DNA from 4 places in the Streptomyces sp. NPDC058796 genome. Region 4 is predicted to be linked to each of the others. Evidence: riboswitches for the same ligand, from Rfam matches in the RefSeq annotation. Region 4 holds a riboswitch; each other region holds the start of a gene.
What was found. A riboswitch is a leader RNA that binds a small molecule or an ion and turns the genes downstream of it on or off. The one in region 4 is predicted to bind cyclic di-AMP.

Region 1 (4,204 bases), on a different contig from region 4:
GCTCGGACAGCGCGATGTCCTCGGCCAGCCCCAGCCGCTCCGCGCGCTCGCGCAGCCGCAGCACCGGCAGGGTCGGGATGCCCTCGCGCAGGTCGGTGCCGGGCGTCTTGCCGGACTCGTGGGAGTCGGAGGCGATGTCCAGGACGTCGTCCGCGAGCTGGAAGGCGACGCCGAGCCGCTCGCCGTACTGGGTGAGCACGTCGACGACCGTCTCGTCGGCACCGGACATCATCGCGCCGAACCGGCAGGAGACGGCCACCAGCGACCCCGTCTTGCCGCCCAGCACGTCCAGGTAGTGGTCGACCGGGTCACGCCCGTCCTGCGGCCCGGCCGTCTCGAGGATCTGGCCGGTGACCAGCCGCTCGAACGCCAGGGCCTGCACGCGGACCGCCTCGGGACCGAGGTCGGCGAGGATCTGGGAGGCGCGGGCGAAGAGGAAGTCGCCGGTGAGGACGGCCACCGAGTTCCCCCAGCGGGTGTTCGCGCTGGGCACCCCGCGCCGCACGGCGGCCTCGTCCATCACGTCGTCGTGGTACAGGGTGGCGAGGTGGGTCAGCTCGACGACGACGGCCGAGGGCACGATGCCGGGGGCGTAGGGGTCGCCGAACTGGGCCGAGAGCATCACCAGCAGTGGCCGGAACCGTTTGCCGCCGGCCCGCACCAGGTGCTGGGCGGCCTCCGTGATGAAGGGCACCTCGCTTTTGGTTGCCTCAAGCAACCCTTCCTCGACCGCGACCAATCCGGCCTGGACATCGGCTTCCAGAGCCTGGTCCCGCACGCTCAGCCCGAACGGCCCGACGACGGTCACGAGGGGTCTCCTGTCTGCTGGTGTCTACTGGCGATTACCTGGTTTGTCGATAGGTCGCTGCCACCACTCAAGTCAGCGTATCCGGTCACGTTTCGATCACCGCTAGCGCCCACCGTTACAGGCCGGTCGGTATCAGATCATGCGCGGTATGTTTTTGATCAGGCGATATGAGCAGATATCGATCGACATCCTCGAGGCCGAAAGCCGCCACCGAAGATCACATCACCCCTCCCAACGGCCCGCACTCCGAGTACGTCACCCACTCGCCCCCCTCCGACACGAACGCATGCCCGCACGACGCGCTCGCGAACACCGGAGAGCACGGAGGCCGAACACGGAGCCCATCCGACGGCGCCCCGGACCGGCCGCCCGTCCAACCCGAAGCCCTCCCAACCTGCGGACGATTGACTCGCACTTGAGTCGAATGCCCGATTTGCCGCTCTTGTTGAGGCCGGTGAGTTGGCTCACTTCACGCCACCCGCAGGCAACCCGGCAGCCGACTGCGCCCTCCCTTTGCCCCGCAAGCGAGTTGAGGCTTGGCGGCCGCAAAGGATCAAGCACCCCAAATGCCCCAGACCAAGGTCAACAGGCGCGTTGGGTGATTCCTGCACTTGTTCCGGACATGTGCTCTCGCATACGTTCCCGGCCTGTCGGGCGGACGCCGAATCCTGCCACCGCCCGGACGCACAGTCATCCGCCAACACACTCGCCGGCAGGAGCGGGGGACCCAGGTAAGTCGCCGTGCCGGTCACCACCGGAACGGCTCGGGGTGAAGCCGTGCCCGTCAGGGCCCGGCCGGGCACCTCCCCGCCCGAACCCGACAGCTCACCTCGCAGGCGTAAGGAGAGGGACTCAGCATGTCTGCCAACGGTCAGAACCGTCACGCCCGCACCAGCCGCCTCGCCCGGAAGCTCGCCGTGGCCGGCACCGGCGCCGCGGTGCTCGCCCTGCCGCTCATCGGTGCCACCAGCGCCTCCGCGGCCACCCCGGCCGCGGCGCCGGCCGCCGCCACCGCCACGACGACGTACTCGAACACCCTCGACGGCTGGATCCGGGAATCGCTGGACATCATGGCCCAGCACGGCATCCCCGGCTCGTACGAGGGCATCCACCGCAACATCATGCGGGAGTCGTCCGGCAACCCGCTCGCCATCAACAACTGGGACATCAACGCCGTCAACGGCACCCCGTCCAAGGGCCTGCTCCAGGTGATCGACCCGACCTTCCAGGCGTACCACGTCGAGGGCACCTCCTGGGACCCGTACGACCCGGTCGCCAACATCACCGCCGCCTGCAACTACGCGGCCGACCGCTACGGCTCGATCGACAACGTCTTCGGCGCGTACTGAGCCGTACCGGGGCGCTTGCCGAGCCTCGTCAAGAGGTACTGAAGATCCGTTCGAGGACGACGGCCACGCCGTCGTCCTCGTTCGTCGTGGTGACCTCGTCGGCGACCGCCTTGAGTTCGGGGTGGGCGCCGGCCATGGCGACGCCGTGGGCCGCCCAGTGGAACATGGGGATGTCGTTGGGCATGTCCCCGAAGGCGATCGTCCGCCGCCGGCTCACCCCCAGGCGCTCGGCGGCCAGCGCGAGGCCGGTCGCCTTGGTGATGCCGCACGGCTGGAGCTCCACCGTCCCCGGCCCCGACATGGTGACCGTGGCGAGGGAGCCGACCACCGCGCGCGCCGTCGCCGCCAACTCGTCGTCGGACAGGTCGGGGTGGCGCAGCAGCACCTTGCTGATCGGCGTGGCCCACAGTTCGTCGCGCCGGTCGACGCGCACCGCGGGCAGCGTCGGGTGGGGCATCAGGTACCCGGGCTCGATGAGGGTGAGGCCGTCGACGCCGTCCTGATCGGCCGCGGCGTACACCTGCCCGACCTCCGCCTCGATCTTGCCGAGCGCTGTTTCGGCCAGTTCCCGGTCCAGGGTGACCGACCAGAGCATCCGGTGCGCGCCCGCGTCGTACACCTGCGCGCCCTGTCCGCACACCGCGAGTCCCGTGCAGCCGAGGCGGTCCAGGAGGGTGCGCACCCGGGGCGCCGGCCGCCCCGTCACCACCAGGTGCCGCGCACCGGCGCCGGCCACCCGGGCCAGCGCGGCCAGCGACCGGTCGGAGACGGTGTCGTCGCCGCGGAGCAGCGTGCCGTCGAGGTCGGTGGCGACGAGTGAATATGCGGTGCGGTCCATGATCAGAGAATACGGACGCGGCACGTGCCCGACTCACCCGCGACCGCTTCCGGACCGCTTCCGAACGAGGACGCAGCGAGTACGTCCGAGTACGCACGACGACGCCCGATCGTGTCCGAAACCTGGCACATCATCGGCTAAAGCCGGTTAAAGGCCTGTGCACCGGTTGGCAACAAGATGGTCCGCTACCTACCGGCCGGGCGGCCCCGGAGGTACCTTCCTTGTGTCCAGGGGGGACTTGATCGGGGGGTCGGGTTGAACAGCGGACGTGTGCGTGTGCTCAGGCCGGAGGAACTGGGCGAGGGGGAACGGGAACGCTGGCGCGAGCTGCGCGCCAAGTCGACGGCGCCACGCAATCCGTTCATGGAACCGGAGTTCACCGACGTCGTGGGCCGGGTACGGCCGCGGGCGCGGGTGGCGGTGGTGTACGACGGCGGCGAGGCGGCGGGTTTCCTGCCGCACGAGCGCGGGCCCCTGGGACAGGGCCGCGCGATCGGGCTCGGGGTGTCGGACTGCCAGGGCGCGGTGCTGCGCCAGGACCTCGCCCCGGACACCCGCCAACTGCTGCGGGCCTGCTCCCTGTCCAGCTTCGCCTTCGACAACCTGGAGGCGGACCAGGGACTGTTCGTACCGCACGCCGCCGAGCAGCACACCACCTACGTCATCGACGTGGAGCAGGGGTACGCGGCGTACGAGAGCGCGCTGCGCGCGCGGTCACCGAAGTTCCTGAAGACCACCCTCGCCAAGGAGCGCCGGCTCGGCCGCCAGGTCGGGGACGTGCGCTTCGTCTTCGACGAGCGTGACCCGGCCGCGCTGCGCACCCTCATGGGCTGGAAGTCGGCGCAGTACCGCAGGACGGGGCGCCGGGACCGGTTCGCCCAGGAGTGGATCACCCGGCTCGTCGGGCGGCTGGCCGGGACCCGGGCGCCGGAGTGCACGGGCACGCTGTCCGTGCTCTACGCCGGCGGACGGCCGATGGCCGCCCACTTCGGGCTGCGCTCGGCGACGGTCCTGGCGTGCTGGTTCCCGGCGTACGACCCGGACTTCGCCAAGTACTCGCCGGGGCTGATCCTGCACCTGCGGATGGCCGAGGCCGCCGCCTTTGAGGGCATCTGCGTGCTCGACATGGGGCGGGGCCCGGCGGAGTACAAGGACTCGCTGAAGACCGGCGAACTGCCCGTGTACGAGGGCGCGGCGACACGTCCGGGA
Region 2 (4,204 bases), on a different contig from region 4:
TCGCGGTGTGCAGGGTCATCAGGGTGACGACGCCGTCGCCGTCCTCCTCGTCGGGGATCTGGTCGGAGTCAGCGACGAGGGCGACCTTCTCCAGGAAGTCCGCCAGGGTGCCGGTCTCCTCGCCCTCTCCCTGCTCCTGCTCGAACTCCAGGGCGACCGCCGCGAGTTCCTGGAGGTTCTCGATGCGGGTCTCGTCCTGCGGGTCCGTGGAGGCCTGCAGCTCGGCGAGGTAGCCGGTGCGCTCGAGGACCGCCTCCAGCACGGTCGCCGGTCCGGCGCCGGACTCGACGACGGTGCGGAGATCCTCCATGAGGGTGTTGAACCGCTTGACGGCGTTCGCGGAGCGCGCGGCCATGCCGTACGCCTCGTCGACGCGCCTGAGCGCCTGCGGGAAGCTGATCTTCTCGCGCTGGGCGAGGGCGTCGATCATCGCCTCGGCGCGGTCGCCGATGCCGCGCTTGGGGACGTTGAGGATGCGGCGCAGCGGCACCGAGTCCTCCGGGTTGGCCAGCACCCGCAGGTAGGCCAGGACGTCCCGGACCTCCTTGCGCTCGTAGAAGCGGACGCCGCCGACGACCTTGTAGGGCAGGCCGACGCGGATGAAGACCTCTTCGAAGACGCGGGACTGCGCGTTGGTGCGGTAGAAGACGGCGACGTCGCCGGCCTTGGCCTCGCCCGCGTCCGTGAGGCGGTCTATCTCGTCGGCGACGAACTGGGCCTCGTCGTGCTCGGTGTCGGCGACGTACCCGGTGATCTGCGAGCCGGCGCCCTGGTTGGTCCAGAGGTTCTTGGGGCGGCGGGACTCGTTGCGCTCGATGACCGCGTTGGCGGCGCTGAGGATGGTCTGGGTGGAGCGGTAGTTCTGCTCCAGGAGGATCGTGGTCGCGTCCGGGTAGTCCTCCTCGAACTGGAGGATGTTGCGGATGGTGGCGCCGCGGAAAGCGTAGATCGACTGGTCGGCGTCGCCCACCACGCAGAGCTCGGCGGGCGGGACCTCGGCCTCGGGCGGCACGTCGACGGGGTGTTCGGCAGGCGTACCGACCAGCTCGCGCACCAGGGCGTACTGGGCGTGGTTGGTGTCCTGGTACTCGTCGACCAGGACGTGCCGGAAGCGGCGGCGGTAGTGCTCGGCGACGTCCGGGAAGGCGCGCAGCAGGTTGACCGTCGTCATGATCAGGTCGTCGAAGTCGAGGGCGTTGGCCTCGCGCAGCCGCGACTGGTACATGGCGTAGGCCTGCGCGAGCGTCTTCTCGAAGCCGTCGGCGGCCTGGGCGGCGAAGTCCTCCTCGTCGATCAGCTCGTTCTTCAGGTTCGAGATCTTGGCGCTGAAGGACTTGGGCGGGAAGCGCTTGGGGTCCAGGTCGAGGTCGCGGCAGACCAGGGCCATCAGACGCTTGGAGTCGGCGGCGTCGTAGATCGAGAAGGACGACGTGAAGCCGAGCCGCTTCGACTCGCGGCGCAGAATGCGGACGCAGGCGCTGTGGAACGTCATCACCCACATCGCGTTCGCCCGCGGGCCGACGAGCTGCTCGACGCGCTCCTTCATCTCACCGGCGGCCTTGTTGGTGAAGGTGATCGCGAGGATCTGGCCGGGGTGGACGCCGCGGTCGGCCAGCAGGTGGGCGATGCGATGGGTGAGCACGCGCGTCTTGCCGGAGCCTGCACCGGCCACGATGAGCAGCGGGGAACCGGAGTGGACGACGGCGGCGCGCTGGTTCTCGTTCAGCCCCTCCAGGAGCGCGGCCGGGTCCAGGGCGGGGCGGGGGGCGCCGTCCCGGTAGTGCTGGTCCCGGTCCGGAGGCACGTCGAACTTCCCGCCGAACAGATCGTGCGGGACCGGCTCCGGTCCGTGATCGTCCTCGGGCGGCGGCGGAGGTTCTTCCTCGTGACCGCGGGGGGTCTGGAGGCTCGCCAGGAAGCTGTCGTCAAAGAGGCTGCTCATCGCTCTCCGAGTCTAGGGCGCCCCACCGACAACCGGTTCCCGCCCCGGAAAATGGCCGTGGCCCCCGCACCGGACACGCCCCGCGACCGAACGGCACACCTGGAGTGATCCTCCCACCGAAGGTCACGAAAATGTATCGGGCATATCACCCACCAACCTTCACAGCCGCCACACGAGTTGGCTACGGTGCGGGCAGGCCGCACGACCCCCTCCGGCGAACCTCGCCGGGCCGCGCGGCCTCCGCCGAGTCCGGCGTGCCCGCACGGCGCCCGGAGCCGGGGACCCAACCGAGAACCTTGGGGTGAATCGGCGCACACCGCCCTCGCCGGGGCGCACGCCGTAGGGCAACCCTTCCGGAACCACTCCGCCCGAACCCGACAGCTAACCCGGTAGGCGGATCTTTGGAAGGAGTCGCCTCCTTGGCGTCGCACCGCAAGCCGCGCCCCACGGGTACGCGCGTCGCAGGCATACGGACCCCCGCCCTCGCCACGGCGGCCCTCACCTCCGTGGCCCTGCTGTCCCAGTCGGCCAACGCCACGCCGTCGGACGACGGCAGACCGAGCCTCGAAGAGGTCGAGAAGAAGGTCGACGACCTCTACCGTCAGGCGGGTTCGGCGACCGAGAAGTACAACGCGGCCAAGGAGAAGACCGCCAAGCAGCGCAAGCGCGTCGACGACCTCCTCGACGACGTCGCCCAGCGCACCCAGAAGCTCAACGAGGCACGCGAGGAGCTGGGGTCCTTCGCCTCCGCCCAGTACCGTACGGGCGCCGCGGTCCCGCAGACCGCGACGTTCCTGCTCGCGGACTCGCCGCAGGACTACTTCGACCAGAACCAGCTGATGAGCCGGCTCACCGGCCGCCAGAAGGACGCGGTCGACGACTACGTCACGCAGCAGTCCGAGACGATGAAGAAGCGCCGTGAGGCCACCGAGAGCCTCAAGACGCTCACCGATTCGCAGAACGACCTGAAGACGGCGAAGGCCACCGTCCAGAAGAAGCTCGCCACCGCCCGCGAACTGCTGTCGGAGCTGACCGCCGAGGAGAAGGCCCGGCTCGCGGCGATCGAGAAGAAGAAGCAGGAGGAGGCCGCCCGCAAGGCCGCCGAACTCGCGAAGCAGCAGGCGGAGGAACGGGAGCGGCAGCAGCGGGCACGGGAACAGGCGGAGGCGCAGGAGAGCGGGTCCGGCGGCACCTCCTCAGGCACCGGCACGACCGAGCCCTCCGCACCGGACGCCTCCTACGGCACCAAGGCGGAGAAGGCACTCGCCTTCGCCCGCGCCCAGATCGGCAAGCCGTACGTCTGGGGCGCCACCGGCCCCGGCTCCTACGACTGCTCGGGCCTGACCCAGGCCGCCTGGAAGGCCGCGGGCGTGACCCTGCCGCGCACCACCTACGACCAGGTGGACGCCGGCACGACCGTCCCCGTCTCCCAGGCACAACCCGGTGACCTGGTCTTCTTCTACGACGACCTCAGCCACGTCGGCCTCTACATCGGCAACGGCATGATGATCCACGCCCCGAAGCCGGGTGCGTACGTCCGCGAGGAGTCGGTCTACTACGACGGCGAGGGGTCGATCCACAGCGTGGTGCGACCGGCCTGACCCGCGAGGCTCTCTAGCATCGGGGGCATGTCGTCCGGCGCCTCTCCCGCCTCCCCTGCCTCCCCCTACCCTCTGCGCGCCTGGTGGGCGCAGCGCCCGCCGGCGGCCGGTGCCGCGGTGATGGCGACCGGCATCCTGTCGGTCGGCCTGCACCTCACCGGCCACGAGATCCTGTCCCGGATTGCCCTGGTCCTGGCCTGTGCCGCCTGGCTGACCCTCGCGGCGAACTTCGTCTACCTGCTGCTGGTCGAGCGTGCGCAGTGGGTGACACGGGCGGGGACGCCGGGTGCGCTCACCGCCGTCGCCGCCACGACCGTGCTCGGCACCCGCTTCTCGCTGCTCGGCTGGACGCCCCTGGCGGCGGCGCTGCTGGCGCTGGCGGCACTGCTGTGGCCGGGACTGCTCTTCCTGGTCGTACAGCACTGGGGGCGCCGGATGCCCGGGGCGGTGTTCCTGGGCTGCGTGGCCACGGAGGGTCTCGCCGTGCTCGGCGCCACGCTCGCCGCGGCGACGACGACGCCGTGGCTCGCGCACGCGTCCCTGGTGCCGTTCTGGCTGGGCATCGTGCTCTACCTGATCGCGCTGTTCCGCTTCGATCTCCGGCAGGTGGCCCGGGGCTCCGGGGACCACTGGGTGGCGGGCGGCGCGCTCGCCATCTCGG
Region 3 (4,204 bases), on a different contig from region 4:
CCTGCCGATGCTCCTGTCCCTCGCCCGTGTCTACGGTACGACCGTCTCGGAACTGCTCGGCGAGACGGCCGCGGACCGGGACGCGGTCGTGCGGGCCGACGCAATGGAGCCGAGCTTCGCCGGCGGCTGGACCTACTGGCAGGCCGGTGGGGCCGGCCGCGGTATGCAGGCCCTGCGTGTGCACGTGCCGCACGGCTCCCAGGGCGACATCGTCCGGGTGCACCCCGGTGAGGAGTGGATCCACGTCCTGCGGGGCCGGCTGCGGCTCCGGCTCGGGGACGCGGTATACCGGCTCGGTGCGGGCGACAGCGCCCACTTCGACTCGCTGACCCCGCACCGCATCGCCGCTCAGGACGCCGACGGGGTCGAGCTCCTCTTCGTCCACACGCTGCTCCAGAGCCCGACGGCGGCGCTGTGCCTGGGCCCGGCCGCCGCGCCGGGCCACCCCTTCCCTGGAGAGACATCATGAACATGCAGGACAAGTGGCCGCGCGCGGTCTGGGTGCGGCTCTTCATCTACCTCGTCGTGGGGCATGTGCTGGCAGCCTTCATCTACCTGCTCTTCGAGGTGGGTGCCAACAGCGGATGAGCCGCCGGCTCAGTCCAGCATCCGCTCGCGCAGCCGGTCGCGGGTCTGCGGAGTGATCCGCAGGCCCTTCTCCAGGTAGGGGTCGACGCCGCCCCAGGTCTGCTCGACCGTCTCGAAGGCCGCCGCCAGGTACTCGGCGCGGGCGTCGAAGAGAGGGCTGAGCAGCTCCATGACCTCGGGGGAGTAGGCGGAGGCGGCGGTGCTGCTGCGGCGCACCTTGTAGCGGCGGTGCGTGGCGTTCGACTTCAGGTAGTCCTCGACGACGGCGTCGCGCTCGACACCGAGGGCGAGCAGCGTGATCGCGATCGACAGGCCCGCACGGTCCTTGCCGGCCGCGCAGTGCATCAGGGCGGGGACGCTGTCCTCGGCGAGCGCGTGCAGCACCCGGGAGTGCTCCGCCGTGCGCTCCTTGATGATCATGCGGTACGAGTCGATCATCCGCTGGGCGCCCTTGCCGTCCGCGAGGATCTCGCGCAGCTGGTCGAGGTCGCCGTCGCGGACCATCTTCCAGAACTCGGCGCCGTCGGCCGGGTCGCTCAGCGGCAGGTTCACATTGCGCACGCCCGGCAGCTCGACGTCGGGGCCGTCGAGCTTCTGGTCGGCGGCGTTGCGGAAGTCGAAGATCGTGTGCAGGCCCAGCGAGGACAGGAACGCGGCGTCCTCCCCGGTGGCGTGCGCGAGGTGGCCGCTGCGGAACAGCACCCCCTGCCGCACCCTCCGTCCGTCCACGGTCGGCAGTCCGCCCACGTCGCGGAAGTTGCGCACCCCGGCCAGCTCGGGTTCGGTCGACGGCACCTGCTGCGTCACGGGGGCTCCTCCCACTCCGCTCCGCCGGCGCCGCTCGCCGACGGGTGTCACTCGACGATACGGCACGGTGCGGAGGCGCAGGGGTGAAGTGAACCGACTGTGCCGCTTCCGGGCTTTCTGTCCGAAATAGTGCCTTAATCCCAACTCGCTCTGGAATAAAAGAGGCTAAGGGGGAGGCGCGTGAGCAGCGTCATATCCGTGACGGTGCGTTGCTCGTCATGTTCACGTAATTCAGCCGGTTTTCATGGCCGTTCGCGAGAAACGGCGCCACAGGAATCGACGGAGTGTGACGGGCGTTCCCGGTAATGGATCAACCGGAACACCCGTCGAGGGAACCCCTCGCTTGTCCCTGTGCGTCTTGGTCCCTTACGTTCACCACCGATCCGGACGGACGCCTAATCCTGCCGCCGACCGGAGCCCGCATTCATCCACCACCCGTACACGGCAGGAGCGGGGGACCCACAGGTACGACCGCCTGTTCCGGTTCCCGGAACGGCTTGGGGTTAAGCCGCGTCTCGGCGCGGCCGGGCATCTCCAGCCCGAACCCGACAGCTCACCTCGCAGGCGCCGGAGAGGAATTCGTCATGCCCGCGAAGGGTAAGCACCGTCGTACCAAGGCCATGCGCCTGACCCGTGCCATCGCCGTCGCCGGAACCGGCGGCGCCGCGCTCGCGCTCCCGCTGATGGGTGCCGCCGGCGCCCAGGCCGCTCCCGCCCAGTCCGTTTCCGAGCAGGCCGTGCAGTCCGCTCCGGCGTCGGCCCAGAAGGCCGCCGCCGAGAAGAACTCCGACTCGCGCACGTACACCGTGCGCAGCGGTGACTACCTCTCGAAGATCGCCGACGAGCAGGACGTCGACGGCGGCTGGAAGAAGCTCTACGCGGACAACCGCGAGGCCGTCGGGTCCGACCCGTCGCTGATCCACCCCGGCCTGGAGCTCACGCTCGGCGGGCAGGCCGCCAAGTCCGAGCAGCCCGCCGCCGAGCAGCCCGCGGCCGAGAAGCCCGCCAAGACCGAGAAGTCGTCCTCCGGGAAGACCGAGTCGGCCGAGGCCGGGAAGTCCTCCGACGCCGCGAAGGCCTCCTCCTCGGACTCCGGCTCCTCCGGCACGAGCACCCAGTCCGCCGGCACCGCCAGCGGCTTCACCTCGCCGGTCCCGAGCGGCACCATCGGCACCCCGTACCACCAGACGGGCAGCATGTGGTCCAGCGGCTACCACACCGGCACCGACTTCGTCGTCCCGACCGGCACCTCGCTCAAGGCCGTCGGCGCGGGCACCGTCGTCTCCGCCGGCTGGGGCGGCGCCTACGGCAACCAGGTCGTCATCCGGCTCGCCGACGGCCACTACGCCCAGTACGCCCACCTGTCCTCCCTCTCCGTCTCGGCCGGTCAGTCCGTGACGGCGGGTCAGCAGGTCGGCCTGTCGGGTGCCACCGGCAACGTGACCGGCCCGCACCTGCACTTCGAGATCCGCACCACCCCGGACTACGGATCGGACGTGGACCCGATCGCGTACCTGCGCTCGCACGGCGTCTCTCTCTGACGACCGTTCGGCGCGGCCCGCGCCACCGAAGGCCGGACCCCGATCCCCGGGTCCGGCCTTCGGCGTATTCCTGAATTGGTGAACACTTTAGGCGTGGTGTTTCTCACCGCCCGTCAACCCCTTCCTACGGTCGCGTAGGTCACATTCCGAGGTGAATGATGGGTCGATGTGGCAGACGATTCGAAGAGTGACAGCAGAGCAGTGATCGGGTCGTACGTGGCGGTGGGGGACAGCTTCACCGAGGGCGTCGGCGACCCCGGCCCCGACGGGGCGTTCGTCGGCTGGGCCGACCGGTTCGCCGTACTGCTCGCGGACCGGCGCCCCGAGGGCGACTTCACGTACACGAACCTCGCCGTACGCGGCAGGCTGCTCGACCAGATCGTGGCCGAGCAGGTGCCCCGGGCCGTCGAACTCGCGCCGGACCTGGTCTCGTTCTGCGCCGGCGGCAACGACATCATCCGGCCCGGCACCGACCCCGACGAGGTGGCCGAGCGGTTCGAGCGGGCGGTGGCCGCGCTGACCGCCGCCGCGGGCACCGTCCTGGTGACGACCGGATTCGACACCCGCGGGGTGCCCGTCCTCAAGCACCTGCGCGGCAAGATCGCCACGTACAACGGACACGTCCGCGCCGTCGCCGACCGCTACGGCTGCCCCGTGCTCGACCTGTGGTCGCTGCGCACCGTCCAGGACCGCAGGGCGTGGGACGCCGACCGGTTGCACCTGTCGCCGGAGGGCCACACGCGAGTGGCACTGCGCGCGGGCCAGGTCCTCGGCCTGCCCGTCCCCGCCGACCCGGACCAGCCCTGGCCGCCGCTGCCGCCCCGCGGCACCCTGGACGTCCGGCGGGACGACGTGCACTGGGCCCGCGAGTACCTGGTGCCGTGGATCGGACGCCGGCTGCGCGGCGAGTCCTCGGGCGACCACGTGATGGCCAAGGGGACGCTGTCCGCGGACGACATCAAGATGCGGATCGCGTCGGTGGCCTGACGGAGCCGTTCAGCCGTCAGCCCCTAGCCGCGGGGCCCCGTCAGTGCCTCCCGGTCCAGGCCCAGCTCCCGCGCGAGCGCCTCGTCCGTCCACTCGCGGGCCCTGGCCCGGGGCACCGTGCCCGCGTACGACGTCAGCTGCACCGCCAGCCCGTCGAGGAAGGCGGTCAGACGCAGGGCGGCGCCGTCGGGATCCGCGCACCGGAACTCCCCGGCGGCCACGCCCTCGGCGATGACCCCGGAGAGCGCCGCCTTCCACTGCCGGTCCAGGTCCCGGGCGAC
Region 4 (4,204 bases):
CCGGTCGTAGCGTACGGTGGCGATGAACTCGCCGCCGACGGTGGCCGCGAGTCCCACCCGGTCCACAAAGTCGTGGTGCGTGAAGCGGTGGACGTCCTTGGCGGACAGGCGAGGGTACGGCGCGAAGAAGCGGTAGTACTTCGACTCGTCGGAGACCTGCTCGTAGAAGCTGACCAGGCGCTCGGCGTCATCAACGGTGATGGGGCGGACGCGCGCGGTGCCGCCGTCGCGCAGCACCACGTCGGCCTCCCAGTGGGCGGGATACTCGTGCCGGTCCGACGAGGTCTGCATGGGCCCCAGAGTACGGCTCGCGTACGACAACGGCGCGAGGCAGTCTGTGGAGGACGGAAGGTCGGGCCGAGGCCGCGGTCCGACGATCACGCGGGGCGGCGCGCGGTGCCGTCCCGGCACGCTTCACGATGTGGGAAACTGGTCTAGACAAGACTGGTCTAGACAACACGAAATCTTGAACACCTGAAGGGCAGCATCACATGGCTGAGCGCCGCGTCAACGTCGGCTGGGCCGAGGGCCTCCACGCCCGCCCCGCCTCCATCTTCGTCCGAGCCGCCACGGCCACAGGCGTCCCGGTCACGATCGCCAAGGCCGACGGTTCCCCCGTCAACGCGGCCTCCATGCTGGCCGTCCTCGGCCTCGGCGCCCAGGGCGGCGAGGAGATCGTCCTCGCGTCCGACGCCGAGGGCGCGGACGCCGCCCTGGACCGGCTGGCGAAGCTGGTCTCCGAGGGCCTCGAGGAGCTTCCCGAGACCGTCTGACCGACGGAAAGAGGAAGACCGAACGGCCCGCCCGGAGCACCGGGCGGGCCTTTCTCTTCCCATCCAGGGATCGCGCCACCGCTTTTCGAGGACATTCGGAGGCAACGGAAAACGCCTCCGATGAATACCTCTTGTATACGGGCCGCGTGTTAATACCGCGGGCTCGGCGTGTTTACGGCACGTTGCGAATTCCTCACACCCTCGGTCCGCTCGCCCTCGGGGGCGAACCGCAGTCGGTACGCGGGAGCGGACCGCTCGGTGTGCAGTGCCATGAGCGCCCGCGCGCGCTCGCCGTCCCCCCGGGCCACCGCGTCGGTGATCGCGCCGTGCTCCGCCCAGCAGCCCGCCTGATCAGCCGGCGCCGCCACGGAGTACATCCAGGCGATCTTGCGGCGCAACTGGGTCAGCAGGGATGCCAGGGAGGGACTGCCGGCGGCCTGGGCGAGGGTCTCGTGGAACCATCCGTCCAGTGCGCGCAAGTCCTCGCCGTGGCCCTGCCCGGCGCGTTCCTGACCCAGCCTGACCAGCCCGCGCAGGACCTTGAGGTGGGCCTCGGTGCGGCGCCGGGCGGCCCGTGCGGCACCCAGGGGTTCCAGGAGGGCACGGGTCTCCAGCAGGTCGGCGGCCTCCTGTTCGGTGGGTTCCGCGACGCACGCACCCGCGTGCCGCCGGGTCACCACGAAGCCCTCGGCCTCCAGCGTGCGCAGGGCCTCGCGGACGGGGACGCGGGAGACTCCGTAACGGCGGGCGAGGAGTTCCTCGGTGAGGCGGCCGCCGCGCGCGTGGACACCGGCGACGATGTCGTCCCGGATCGCCGTGCACACCGAGTGCGCCGGAATACGCATGCCCGACCTCCGCCTTAATCCCCGTGAGACGTCGACGATTGACGCGTGTTCGGTGACTCTAGGCCAGGCGGGCGGATATTCCGACGCCGGGTCGGATTTCATGGCCATTTTTTGGACAGCGGTCGTGTTCCGCGACCGCACGCGGAAATGGGAAAGGCCCCGGCTCGGGGAGCCGGGGCCTCTCCAGGACCTTGCCGTCAGCGGTCCGTCGTCAGACGTTGACGCCGTGGGAGCGGAGGTAGGCGACGGGGTCGATGTCCGAGCCGTACTCGGCGCCCGTACGGGCCTCGAAGTGCAGGTGCGGTCCCGTGACGTTGCCGGTGGCACCGGAGAGGCCGATCTGCTGGCCGGCGGAGACCGACTGGCCCACCGAGACGCCGATGGACGACAGATGGCCGTACTGCGTGTACGTGCCGTCGTGCATCTTGATCACGACCTGGTTGCCGTACGCCCCGCCCCAGCCGGCCTCGACGACGGTGCCAACGCCGACGGCGTGCACGGTGGTGCCGGTGGAGGCGTGGAAGTCGATGCCGGTGTGGCTGCCGGAGGACCACAGGGAGCTGCCGGCCCGGTAGGCGGTGGAGACGTACGAGGCGGTGATCGGCGACACGAAGGTGTTGAGTCGCTCGCGTTCGGCCTCCCGCGCGGCGCGCTCCTTGGCCTCGCGCGCCTCCTCGGCCGCTTCGGCGGCCCGCTCCCGCGCGGCCTCCTGGGCCGCCTCACGGGCGGCGGCGAGCTGGGCGGCCTGCTCCTGGGCGGCGGCCTGCGCGTCGATCTCGTCGGCTATGGAGTCGCCGATGGAGACGACCGGGGTGATCCCGGTCTGCTCCGCCTCGGACTCGGCGGCGAGCGCCGGTGCGGCGAGGGTGCCGACGACGCCGGTGGTGGCGAGGGCCGCGACTCCCGCCGCGCGGGCGGTGGTGCGGTGCATCCGGCTGGGACGGCGGTGCTTCCCGGTGGCGCGCGTGAACGCCATGTAGAGGCTGGTCCTTTCCTTCCCTCTCGCCTACCGGGTTAGCTGACGGGTTCGGAGGTGGAAGGTCTCCTACGGACCCCCTCGCTGCACGCGCGGGCGTCCGATTCACCCCAGGGACTGCGATGGGTCCCCGGCTCCCCTGGCTCGCGCCGTACGGGGACTCGGCGATGGCTGTCCGGTGCCGCGGGTGCGGCGTACTGCCTGACGAACAGCCCGGAAGACGCTAAGCGCGGTTGCCTTCAATCCTCAAACGCAACAGGCTTTTTGTAGCGCATGCCACAGGGCAGACAGGCTGTCTCTCCCTCAATTCGGACAAACGGTGGCCCTGGTGACACTCGGGTCACCAGGGCCACCACGCGCGCGCGGCGCTACTCGGCCGACACCACGGTGACTTCACCGATGCCGAGGGCCTCGACGGGCGCCTTGATCTGCGCGGCGTCGCCGACGAGCACCGTCACCAGGCGGTCCACCGGGAAGGCGTTCACGACCGCCGCCGTGGCCTCCACGGTGCCGGTGGCGGCGAGTTGGCGGTAGAGCGCGGCCTGGTAGTCGTCGGGCAGGTGCTGCTCGACCTGGTCGGCCAGCGTGCTCGCCACGGCCGCCGCCGTCTCGTACTTCAGCGGCGCCACACCCACCAGGTTCTGCACGGCGACGTCGCGTTCGGCGTCGGTGAGTCCGCCTTCCGCGAGCGTGCGCAGCACCGTCCACAGGTCCTGCAGCGCGGGGCCGGTGTTGGGGGTGTCGACGGATCCGCTGATGGCGAGCATGGCGGCACCGGTGCCGTCGGGCGCGGAGAGCAGGACCTGCCCGAACGCCCGCACGCCGTAGGTGTAGCCCTTCTCCTCGCGCAGCACGCGGTCCAGGCGGGAGGTGAGGGTGCCGCCGAGGCAGTAGGTGCCGAGCACCTGCGCGGGCCAGACCCGGTCGTGCCGGTCGGCACCGGTGCGGCCGATCAGCAGCTGCGTCTGGACGGCGCCGGGACGGTCCACGATGACGACCCGGCCCCGGTCGTCGGCGGTCACCGGGGGCACGGGGCGCGGTTCGGCGGCGGAACCGGTCCACCCGCCCAGGGTGTCGCCGAGCAGCGCGCCGAGGTCGATGCCGGTGAGGTCGCCGACGACCACCGCGGTGGCCGTGGCGGGACGCACGTGCTTCTCGTAGAAGGCCCGTACGGCGGCGGAGTCGACGTTCGCCACCGTTTCCTCGGTGCCCTGGCGCGGGCGCGACACGCGCGAGCCGGCCGGGAACAGCTCCTTGGAGAGTTCCTTGGCCGCGCGGCGGGCCGGGTTGGCCAGCTCGTGCGGGATCTCGTCGAGCCGGTTGCGGACCAGGCGTTCGACCTCACCGTCCGCGAACGCGGGCGCCCTGAGGGCGTCGGCGAGCAGGCCGAGCGCCTTGGCGAGGCGCGAGGCGGGCACCTCCAGGCTCAGCCGGACGCCGGGGTGGTCGGCGTGGGCGTCGAGGGTGGCGCCGCAACGCTCCAGCTCGGCGGCGAACTCCTCGGCGGAGTGCTTGTCGGTGCCCTCCGAGAAGGCGCGCGCCATGATGGTGGCGACGCCGTCGAGTCCGGCGGGCTCGGCGTCCAGGGGCGCGTCGAGGAGCACCTCCAC

Region 1: linked by a shared signal. The riboswitch ahead of ACFW47_RS06040 (transglycosylase SLT domain-containing protein) and the one ahead of ACFW47_RS17885 (M23 family metallopeptidase) in region 4 are both predicted to bind cyclic di-AMP.
Region 2: linked by a shared signal. The riboswitch ahead of ACFW47_RS06935 (NlpC/P60 family protein) and the one ahead of ACFW47_RS17885 (M23 family metallopeptidase) in region 4 are both predicted to bind cyclic di-AMP.
Region 3: linked by a shared signal. The riboswitch ahead of ACFW47_RS14740 (peptidoglycan DD-metalloendopeptidase family protein) and the one ahead of ACFW47_RS17885 (M23 family metallopeptidase) in region 4 are both predicted to bind cyclic di-AMP.

What each region holds. Positions count from the first base shown of each region.
Region 1 covers NZ_JBHYOP010000002.1:178,651-182,854, reverse strand. The annotation lists gene ACFW47_RS06045 (polyprenyl synthetase family protein) at 1-808, opposite strand, end outside; cyclic di-AMP (ydaO/yuaA leader) riboswitch at 1,494-1,661, shown strand; gene ACFW47_RS06040 (transglycosylase SLT domain-containing protein) at 1,666-2,157, shown strand; gene ACFW47_RS06035 (HAD family hydrolase) at 2,186-2,995, opposite strand; gene ACFW47_RS06030 (GNAT family N-acetyltransferase) at 3,272-4,204, shown strand, end outside.
Region 2 covers NZ_JBHYOP010000002.1:354,708-358,911, reverse strand. The annotation lists gene pcrA (DNA helicase PcrA) at 1-1,942, opposite strand, end outside; cyclic di-AMP (ydaO/yuaA leader) riboswitch at 2,174-2,355, shown strand; gene ACFW47_RS06935 (NlpC/P60 family protein) at 2,362-3,543, shown strand; gene ACFW47_RS06930 (tellurite resistance/C4-dicarboxylate transporter family protein) at 3,571-4,204, shown strand, end outside.
Region 3 covers NZ_JBHYOP010000005.1:109,395-113,598, reverse strand. The annotation lists gene ACFW47_RS14755 (helix-turn-helix domain-containing protein) at 1-469, shown strand, start outside; gene ACFW47_RS14750 (DUF6126 family protein) at 472-588, shown strand; gene ACFW47_RS14745 (tyrosine-protein phosphatase) at 598-1,395, opposite strand; cyclic di-AMP (ydaO/yuaA leader) riboswitch at 1,818-1,975, shown strand; gene ACFW47_RS14740 (peptidoglycan DD-metalloendopeptidase family protein) at 1,980-2,936, shown strand; gene ACFW47_RS14735 (SGNH/GDSL hydrolase family protein) at 3,138-3,923, shown strand; gene ACFW47_RS14730 (TetR/AcrR family transcriptional regulator) at 3,947-4,204, opposite strand, start outside.
Region 4 covers NZ_JBHYOP010000006.1:335,963-340,166, forward strand. The annotation lists gene ACFW47_RS17870 (GNAT family N-acetyltransferase) at 1-291, opposite strand, end outside; gene ACFW47_RS17875 (HPr family phosphocarrier protein) at 492-773, shown strand; gene ACFW47_RS17880 (GntR family transcriptional regulator) at 923-1,618, opposite strand; gene ACFW47_RS17885 (M23 family metallopeptidase) at 1,830-2,594, opposite strand; cyclic di-AMP (ydaO/yuaA leader) riboswitch at 2,607-2,771, opposite strand; gene ACFW47_RS17890 (M16 family metallopeptidase) at 2,963-4,204, opposite strand, start outside.